DNA from 2 places in the Nocardioides sp. AN3 genome. Region 2 is predicted to be linked to the other one. Evidence: riboswitches for the same ligand, from Rfam matches in the RefSeq annotation. Region 2 holds a riboswitch; the other holds the start of a gene.

Region 1 (4,405 bases), on a different contig from region 2:
GCGCCAGCACGCCGGATCCGGCGTCGACATGCACGGGGCCCCTCAGCCACAGCGGAGTGCGCTGGGGCCCACCACCGAACTCCGAGATCGAGGCGGCGCCCGCGGCCGACGAGAAGGAAACGGCGACCTCCTCGTGCGTCGACGCGGAGTCATAGCGGCCGAACCGCCACGTCATGTCCACGGACGCGATCCACCGACCGCTCGGTCCGGTCGCACCTGCCTCGTCCACGTAGCGGGCCGTGAAGTCCGTGACCTCGAGCGCCACCGCATTCGAGACGATCGAGCGCAGCAACGTCTGAGCCCGCGAGTCGACTCCCAATCGCGCGGCAGCCGCAGGGTCGCGTGCCGAGACCGCCGCCTCTAGCCGATTGAGCGCGACCGCTGCCAGGTCCGGACGCGCCGGCGAATGAGCAGCGCGAGGGGTGGAGGCGACATAGGGATCGGGCTTGAAGGCGACCCACGCAATACCGGCGAGCCCCAGGCAGAGAAACGTGACAAGACCGGCCGCCCACCAGCGTGGACGACCGGTCTTGCCGCTCGTTGAGGACGACTCAGCCAGGGCGGACGGCGCCGGAGTAAGGCATCGAGTGCAACGGAGAGATCCGCACACCCTCGCTCGGGTTGGCGGCGTGTAGGACCATTCCGCCGCCGATGTAGAGACCGACATGGCTGATCGGGCTGTAGAAGAAGACCAGATCGCCCGGCTGCAGGTCGCTCTCGGCGACGTGCGGGCCCGAGCTGAACTGGGCACGCGAGGAGTGCGGCAGCGAAACGCCGGCCGCTCCCCAGGCGCGCATCGTCAAGCCTGAGCAGTCGAATGCGCTGGGACCGGCCGCGCCCCAGACATAGGCGTCACCGAGCTGGGCCTTCGCGTACGTGACAGCGGCCGCAGCGCGCCCGCTCGCCGGGACGTCGACCGCTGCAGAGATGTCTCCGATGGCGGCTCGGGGACTGTCGCGCGAGAGGAGCGCTTTGCGCTGCGACTCCTTGAGCTTGGCGAGCAGAGCCTTAGCGTCGGCCAGCTTGGACTGGACGGCCTTCTTGTCCGACGCGAGCTTCTGCTCGGTCGCGGCGACCTCGGCGGTCCGCTGCTCCGTCGCCTTGCGGCGCAGCCGCAGGGCGTCGAGCTGAGTCGAGTAGTCACGGTAGAGGCCGGCCTGAAGACTGTCGTAGGCCGAGATGGTGGAGAGCTGGCCGAGGAACGCCTTGGGGTCGTCTGAGACGAACACCTGGCCCACTGCCGAGAGGTTCGACCCCTCGAACTGCTGGAGCATGGTGTCGCGCAGCTGCACGCGGACGGCAGACAAAGCGGACTCCTGGCGCGCCTGGTCGGCGCGGACGCTGGTGAGCTCCCGCTGCAGCGTGTCGAGGCGCAGGCGCGCCTCGTTGTAGTTCTCGGTCGCCTGGTCAGCGTCCTGATAGAGCTTGTCGACGCGCACCTGGACATCCTTGATGTTCGGCTTCGCCTCGGCGGGGGTGGTGGTGGTCACTCCGAAAGTGCAGGCGATGGCGACGCCTGCCACCGCTGCGGTGACTCGTTTCCGGCCGTTCAGCACGAGCGGGCCGTCTCCCTTGCTGTGTCGTACGCCTACCGAGTGAGCTGACGGATTCGGGCACGACTGGCCCTACCCCCACTCCTCGCGGCCACTGTCACCAGCAACTGCACCTCGTGGGCGATTCACCCCAGATGACCCCGCCTCGCGGCGGTGTCGGTTGGTTCCCCGGCTCCCGACTGGCCCGATCCAGCCGAGATTGAGCGCGATGCCCGCGCGAGTCGGTCGACCCACTTCCACGGACATCTGAGTGGTGAACTCTAGCCGCCCGTCGCGAGTGCAGCCAATCGGTCGAGCGTGCGTGTTGGGGTCCATCCAGACCATCTCCGTCACACCAGCCCCAGCAGTCACGCCGACTCGACATCACCACTCGACGTGGGAGTCACCATGCGCAAAGGAGGCACCAGGCCGCCTTGCGCGAGGACGTCGAGCGCGCGGCGCTCGTCGTCGTCGAACCCCAGCTCCGGCGGGGGGCCGAGCAACACCGTCACGACGCAGTCATGACAGGCCAGGCCGCGCACCATGCACGTGTCGCAGTCGATCCTCGTGGTCATGTCGAACAGGCTGACAGGCACCACCGACAATCACTGCGACAGCGCTAGGGGACGGCGGGACGCCGCGCGTCGTCCCAGGAATGTCGGAGCTCGCTCCTAACGTCGCCCTCATGAGCATCACTCGGACGGCCGGCGCCCGTTGGGAGAGCCAGCGCAGCTTCGACGAGCTGGGCCGACCGCTGCGCGACATCACCTTCTGCGTCGTCGACCTCGAGACGACCGGCGGCTCTGCGGAGGGCGGCTCGATGATCACCGAGATAGGGGCCGTCAAGGTGCGCGGCGGCGAGGTGCTGGGCGAGTTCCAGACACTGGTGAACCCGCGCAGCGAGATCCCGGCCTTCATCGCCGTCCTCACCGGGATCAGCAACGCGATGGTGGTGGACGCCCCCTCGATCGAGTCAGCACTTCCGGCGTTCTTGGAGTTCGCACAGGGGTCCGTGCTGGTCGCCCACAATGCCCCGTTCGACGTCGGGTTCCTGCGCCACTTCGCCGACCGTCAGGGCCGTCCGTGGCCGAGCTTCGAGGTGCTCGACACTGCCAAGCTCGCCCGTCGCGTCATCACACGCGACGATGCGCCCAACTGCAAGCTGTCGTCGTTGGCGAAGGTCTTCAACTCCACGACCACACCCAACCACCGGGCGTTGTCAGACGCGCGCGCAACCGTCGACGTGCTGCACGGGCTCATGGAGCGCCTCGGCGGCCTCGGCGTGCACACCCTCGAGGAGCTGCAGACGTTCTCGGGACGGGTGACGCCGGCCCAGCGCCGCAAGCGTCACCTCGCCGAGGCGCTCCCCCACGCCCCCGGGGTCTACCTCTTCGAGGACGAGCGCCGGCGGGTCCTCTACGTCGGCACCTCCCGTGACCTGCGCAACCGGGTCCGCTCCTACTTCACCTCGTCGGAGACGCGGACACGGATGGGTGAGATGGTCGGTGTCGCCGAGCGTGTGACGGGCATCGAGTGCGCGACCCCCCTCGAGGCGCAGGTCCGCGAGCTCCGCCTGATCGCCCAGCACAAGCCTCGCTACAACCGTCGGTCGCGCTTCCCCGAGAAGGTGCACTTCATCAAGCTGACCCGAGAGCCATGGCCACGCTTGGCCCTCGTGAAGCGCGTGCTCGACGACGACGCCGACTATCTCGGCCCGTTCAGCTCCAAGAAGGTGGCGGAGAAGGCGCTGCAGGCGCTGCACGACAGCTTTCCGATCCGGCAGTGCTCGGAGCGCCTCGCCCGACGTCCGTCCAAGACGCCCTGCGTCCTGGCCGAGATGGGCAAGTGCCTCTCCCCCTGCGACGGCAGCGCCGATGAGAGGGCCTACGGAGAGGTCGTCGCGCAGCTCAAGCAGACGTTGTCCCGAGAGCCCGACCGCGTGGTCGAGTCCCTCTCGGCGCGCATGGGCGCGCTCGCGGCCGACGAGCGGTTCGAGGAGGCAGGGGTGCACCGCGATCGCCTGGCGGCCTTCATCCGCGCCGCGGCTCGCACCCAGCGCCTGTCGGCCTTGACCAGGTGTGGCGAGATCATCGCTACCCGCCGGGAGGACAATGGACGCTGGAGCGTTCATGTCATCCGCTTCGGCCGACTCGCGGCTGCTGGCGTGCTTCCTCCAGGCGCGGACGCACACGCCTACGTCGCTCAGTTGCGTGCGAGCGCCGAGACGGTGCGCCCGGGTCCGGGCCCGACGCCCGCCGCAACGGCTGAGGAGAGCGAGGTGATCCTGCGCTGGCTGGAGGCACCCGGCATCCGCCTGGTCGACGTGGAGGGCGCGTGGACATGCCCCGTCGCGGGTGCGAGCCGGCACCTGGCGGTTCATGACGCCGTCCACGAGTCACGCAAGAGCCTCGTGCCGTTCGACGACAGACGAGACCTCGCGACGGTCCATCAGCCGGTACGGTGACCTTGTGATCACCGCCATCGTCTTCGTGCAGGCCGACACCGCTCGGATCCCCGAGGTGGCCGAGGCGATCGCCGCTCTCGACGGCGTCAGCGAGGTCTACTCCACGACCGGGCAGATCGACCTGATCGCGCTGGTGCGCGTCCGCAACCACGATGACATCGCTGCGGTCGTCGCGGACCGGCTCAACAAGGTGCCCGGCGTCACCGACACGGAGACCCACATCGCGTTCCGGGCGTACTCGAAGCACGATCTCGAATCAGCGTTCTCGATCGGTCTCGACTGACCATGTCCGTTCTCGTCACGGGCGGAGCCGGCTACATCGGCGCACACGTCGTACGCCGGCTGGTGGGCCGAGGGGACGCAGTCGTCATCGTCGACGACCTGAGCACCGGAGTGGCCAGCCGAGTCG
Region 2 (4,405 bases):
GACGAGTCAGGGGATCGGCGATGTGCGCTCCGTGCCAGTGTCAGCGTGGTCGGAGGCTGAGAAGGACAACGCCGACAAGGGAGCGTGGTTCTCGTGTTCCGCTCGGGTGGAATCGACATGTACATGGGGCCGCCGGTTCTCGGTGCCCCTGACGACCTCGAGCAGGTCATCGTGGAGTTCATCGGCGGCGCCACCCGCCAGCTCGACATCGCGGTCCAGGAGCTGGACTCCCGCGCCATCGCGACGGCGATCATCGCTGCCAAGCAACGACGGGTCGCGGTCCGGCTGATCCTCGAGGGCGACTACCTCGTCGAGGCGCCCGGTCGCCCCGACCCCTGGACCGTCGGCGGCGACTTCGAGGAGAACCGGACGATCCATGACGCCGTGCTGCGCGCCGGGATCGATGTGATCACGGACCTGAACGCGGCGATCTTCCACCAGAAGTTCGTCGTCCGCGACCTCGGACTGCCCACGGCGGCCGTGCTGACGGGCTCGACGAACTTCACTCTCACCGACACGGGCAAGAACACCGTCACCCACGGCATCGGAGCGGGCAACAACCTCAACCATGTGGTGATCCTGCGCGGCCAGCGGGTGACGGCGCAGTACGCCGCCGAGTTCGACCGTCTCCGCTCGGGCACCTTCGGCGCCCTTCATGAGCGTCGAGACCCCCGGCCCAGCGAGATCACCCTGGGCGGCATCAGGGTCAAGCCCGTCTTCGCCCCCGACCAGGGTCCCGAGATGGAGATCATGAAGCAGATGCTGAAGGCCACCAGCACCGTGGACTTCGCGATCTTCACCTTCGCCCAGTCCTCCGGCATCGACGACACCATGTTCCGGCTCGCGCCTCCCGCCCTCGAGCGGCTCCGCGGGGTGCTCGACCGGGACCAGGGGGCCCAGGCATGGGCAGCGACCGGACCGCTGAAGCGGGCCGGGGTCGACCTCTACCAGAACCGGCCCGGGACCGGGGTCCGCAAGGTGCATCACAAGCTGATGGTGATCGACAGCCAGCTCGTGATCGCGGGGAGCTTCAACTACACGGACCCGGCCAACACGCTCAACGATGAGAACATCGTCGTCCTGGGGGACCTCGAGGCCACCGACCCCGACGTCAGGAAGGTCCAGAGCGAGCTGGCGACCTACGTCCTCACGGAGATCGAGCGCATCATCACCGCACTCTGCGACCCGGTGCCAGCGGCGGTGACGCCACAGCCGGCCCCAGGACCTGCTCCCGCGCCTGCACCGGCACCCGCGCCTGCACCGGGCCCCTAGCTGGTCGCGGACGGAGACCGGCCGGCCCGACCCCGGCTCTGCGAGGTCCGTGCCGACTCACGGCCCTCGACCCTCAGGGCTTTCGACCGAGCCTCTCCAGGAACCGTCCCGCGTCCACGACGGCGCGCGTGATCACGCCATCGGCCAGCACCTGACCTGACGACGCATCAGTCGCCTCGACGTCGAAGGTCAGGAGCCGCCCCTCTACGGCGGTCAGCGCGGCGCCGACGCGCACGGACGCGCCGATCGGCGATGGCGCCCGGTGCTCGACCACCACGCGCGTCCCGACGGTGGTCTGGCCCTGTTCGAGCGTGGGACGGGCGGCCTCACAGGTGGCTGCCTCCAGCCACGCGATGAGCCTGGGCGTCGCCAGCACCTGAAGGTCCCCGGAGAGCAGCGCGCTGGCGGTGTCCGCGTCGGTCACCACGAACTCGAGCACTGCCGTCACGTCATCGCGCACAGCGACATCATGCGGCAGGCCGACGTCAGGCGTCCGGCCACGCGTGGGATCCCCCCGAGATGCTGGAGATCCCACGCGGACCGGCGAGAGCCGTGGCCCTCAGCGCACGCCGATGCGCGCCGAACAGGACGGCCATGCGCCCCAGCCCTGGCCGCGCTTGATCCGCTCGGCGATCTTGATCTGCTGGGCCTTGGTGGCGCGGCTGGGCAGCCGGGCGAACCGGCCGCCGCCGTACCCCCGCCAGGTGCTGCGGCTGATCTGCAGGCCGCCGTAGTAGCCGTTGCCGGTGTTGATGTGCCAGCGGCCGCCCGACTCGCACATGGCGAGCCGCTGCCAGGTGCGGGTGCTGGCGGCGTCGCTGGGTGCCGCGATCGCGACGAGGGGAGTGGCGGTGCTGGCAGCGAGGACGAGGGACGTCACGAGAGTGCGCAAGCGCATGGGGATCTCCTCCGCGCCTGCGAGGTTAGCTGTCGGGTTCGGGCGGAGCATGCCCGGCCGCCGGTCTCGGCGACTTCACCCCAAGGGCGCCCCTGCTGTGAGCAGAGAGCCCGGAAGGACCTGGGTCCCCCGCTCCTGCCCGTGCGATTCCGATCGAAGGGCCGCCCGGCCGGACAGGACTCGGCGGGACCGGGGGCCGTCCCCCCGTTGGCGGGACGGCAACGAGGGTAGGCAGACGACCCCCCTCGATGGCAAGTCCTCAGGCTCAACTCGACAGGTGGGGGTCAGGTCCGGGTCAGGTACGGCGAGCCGGCTGTCAAGCCCCATCCGCCGCTGTCGCCCCCGCAGCCGAGCGCCGAGTCGCCGCCCCGGATCCTGCGCCACGGAAGTAAAACCTCGCGCGGCAGGCGCTCGAGGGAGGCCCCACCTGTTGTCGCGGCCCGTCGCACCCCACCACACTGAGAGGGTGCGCGCAGCCGCCCGCCCCGACCACCCTCACGTCGCCTTGTCGGTCGTGGCGTGATGGCCGCCGTCCGCGTGGTGAAGTCCAAGTGGGACGGGACCGTCTCGGCAGTGAGCTCGGCATGCTCGGTGGGCGTCGCGAACGACATCTGGGCATGGCTCGTCCCCGCCGGCAGCCGCCGGGAGCGGCCAGGCACCGGCCGGATCGAGGTCGTCGGAACGGATGAGCTGTGGGTCGCGGTCCCGGGTGAGTGGTGGGTGCTGTGCGCCTATGCGGACGCCGCGGGGTCGCTGATCGGCTACATGGGGCACGCGTCGGCTCCCTTCGAGCCGCCGCGCGACGATGCGGAGATCGGCTGGATCGACCTCGACCTGGACTTCGAGGTGGCAGGCGACGTCGGGTCGGTCCGCGACGAGGCCGAGTTCCATGGTCACGCGCGGACGATGGCCTATCCGGCCCACGTCGTGCACGGGGCGTGGGTCGGGGTCGCGACGATCGCAGCCCGGTTCACCAACGGCGACTGGCCGTTCGACGGCTCGCTGGACGAGCTGGCGAGCGCCGTCCTCGCGTCCCGGGAGGTCGGCCGCGGGGCGGAACGGGCGTCGCCGACGTCGGCATCCGGCTCGCGTCGTCGAGCGCGCGACGAAGCAGCGCGACTGGCCCGTTGACGCTGGCCGGACGCTGCCTCAGTGCACGGCTTCCGCCATCCAGGCCTCGATGCCGACGGCGTCGAGGGGCAATGCCCCCGAGAGCACCTCGCTGCCCGACTCGGTGACGAGGACGTCATCCTCGAGCCGGACGCCCACACCGCGAAGCTCCGGCGGGACCGAGAGGTCGTTGGCGTGGAAGTAGAGACCCGGCTCCACCGTCATGACGACGCCGGGCTGCAGCGTGCCGCCCTGGTAGGCGTCATATCCCGCGCGTGCGCAGTCGTGGACGTCCAGCCCGAGGTGGTGGCCGATCCCGCAGACCAGCCAGCGACGGTGCTGCTGTCCGGCCGGTGAGAGCGCCTCGTCGACCGAGACCGGGAGCAGGTCCCAGTCGTGCAGTCCTTGGGCGATGACCTCCATGCAGGCCTTGAAGAAGTCGCCGAACCCGCGCCCCGGACCGACGCTGGCCAGGCCGGCCCGGTGGGCCCGCTCGACGAGGTCGTGCACCTGGCGCTGCACCGGCGAGAAGCGCCCGGAGGCAGGGAAGGTGCGCGTGACGTCGGCGGTGTAGAGCGAGTCGACCTCGACGCCCATGTCGAGGAGGAGGAGCTCGTCCGGCAGGACCGGGCCGTCGGCGCGCACCCAGTGCAGCGTCGGCGCGTGCGGTCCGGAGCCGACGATCGTCGCATATCCGGGACCGTTGCCGAATGTGCGCGCAGCGCGGTCGAAGGTGCCCTGCAGCCAGCGCTCGCCGCCCGCGCCCATCGCGGTGGGGATCTCCCGGACGGTCTGGCGGAAGCCCAGCACCGTCGCATCGACCGCCTGCCGCAGCTGCGCGACCTCCCACGCGTCCTTGACCATCCGCAGCTCCGACAGCACGCGGGTCAGGTCGACGGAGTGCTCGAGGGCATCGAGCGCCGTCGGGCGGTCTCGGTGACCGGCGAGGAGCGCCCCGACGGATGTCGCGATCACCGTGTCGAGCTCGGTCAGGTCGCGGACAGGCAGCTCCAACGCACGCTCCCAGTCACGCAGGCGTGGCGTCGCGCCGACCCACAGCTCGCCGTACGTCGCGTTCGCGAAGAACCCCTCCTCGCCCGGGCCGAAGGGTGCCGGCAGATAGAG

What was found. Region 2 has a riboswitch for cyclic di-AMP ahead of ACYQ1K_RS12655 (transglycosylase family protein). Riboswitches for the same ligand answer to the same signal wherever they lie in the genome.
Region 1: another riboswitch for cyclic di-AMP. It lies ahead of ACYQ1K_RS08785 (NlpC/P60 family protein); the one in region 2 lies ahead of ACYQ1K_RS12655 (transglycosylase family protein).

The regions. Positions count from the first base shown of each region.
Region 1 is NZ_BAAIGC010000006.1:19,333-23,737, forward strand. Features, by position in the region: gene ACYQ1K_RS08780 (hypothetical protein) at 1-292, opposite strand, end outside; gene ACYQ1K_RS08785 (NlpC/P60 family protein) at 552-1,490, opposite strand; cyclic di-AMP (ydaO/yuaA leader) riboswitch at 1,571-1,758, opposite strand; gene ACYQ1K_RS08790 (hypothetical protein) at 1,901-2,107, opposite strand; gene ACYQ1K_RS08795 (DEDD exonuclease domain-containing protein) at 2,218-3,996, shown strand; gene ACYQ1K_RS08800 (Lrp/AsnC family transcriptional regulator) at 4,001-4,279, shown strand; gene galE (UDP-glucose 4-epimerase GalE) at 4,282-4,405, shown strand, end outside.
Region 2 is NZ_BAAIGC010000009.1:152,694-157,098, reverse strand. Features, by position in the region: gene ACYQ1K_RS12665 (phospholipase D-like domain-containing protein) at 85-1,272, shown strand; gene ACYQ1K_RS12660 (thioesterase family protein) at 1,346-1,732, opposite strand; gene ACYQ1K_RS12655 (transglycosylase family protein) at 1,832-2,170, opposite strand; cyclic di-AMP (ydaO/yuaA leader) riboswitch at 2,175-2,330, opposite strand; gene ACYQ1K_RS12650 (DUF402 domain-containing protein) at 2,693-3,301, shown strand; gene ACYQ1K_RS12645 (aminopeptidase P family protein) at 3,320-4,405, opposite strand, start outside.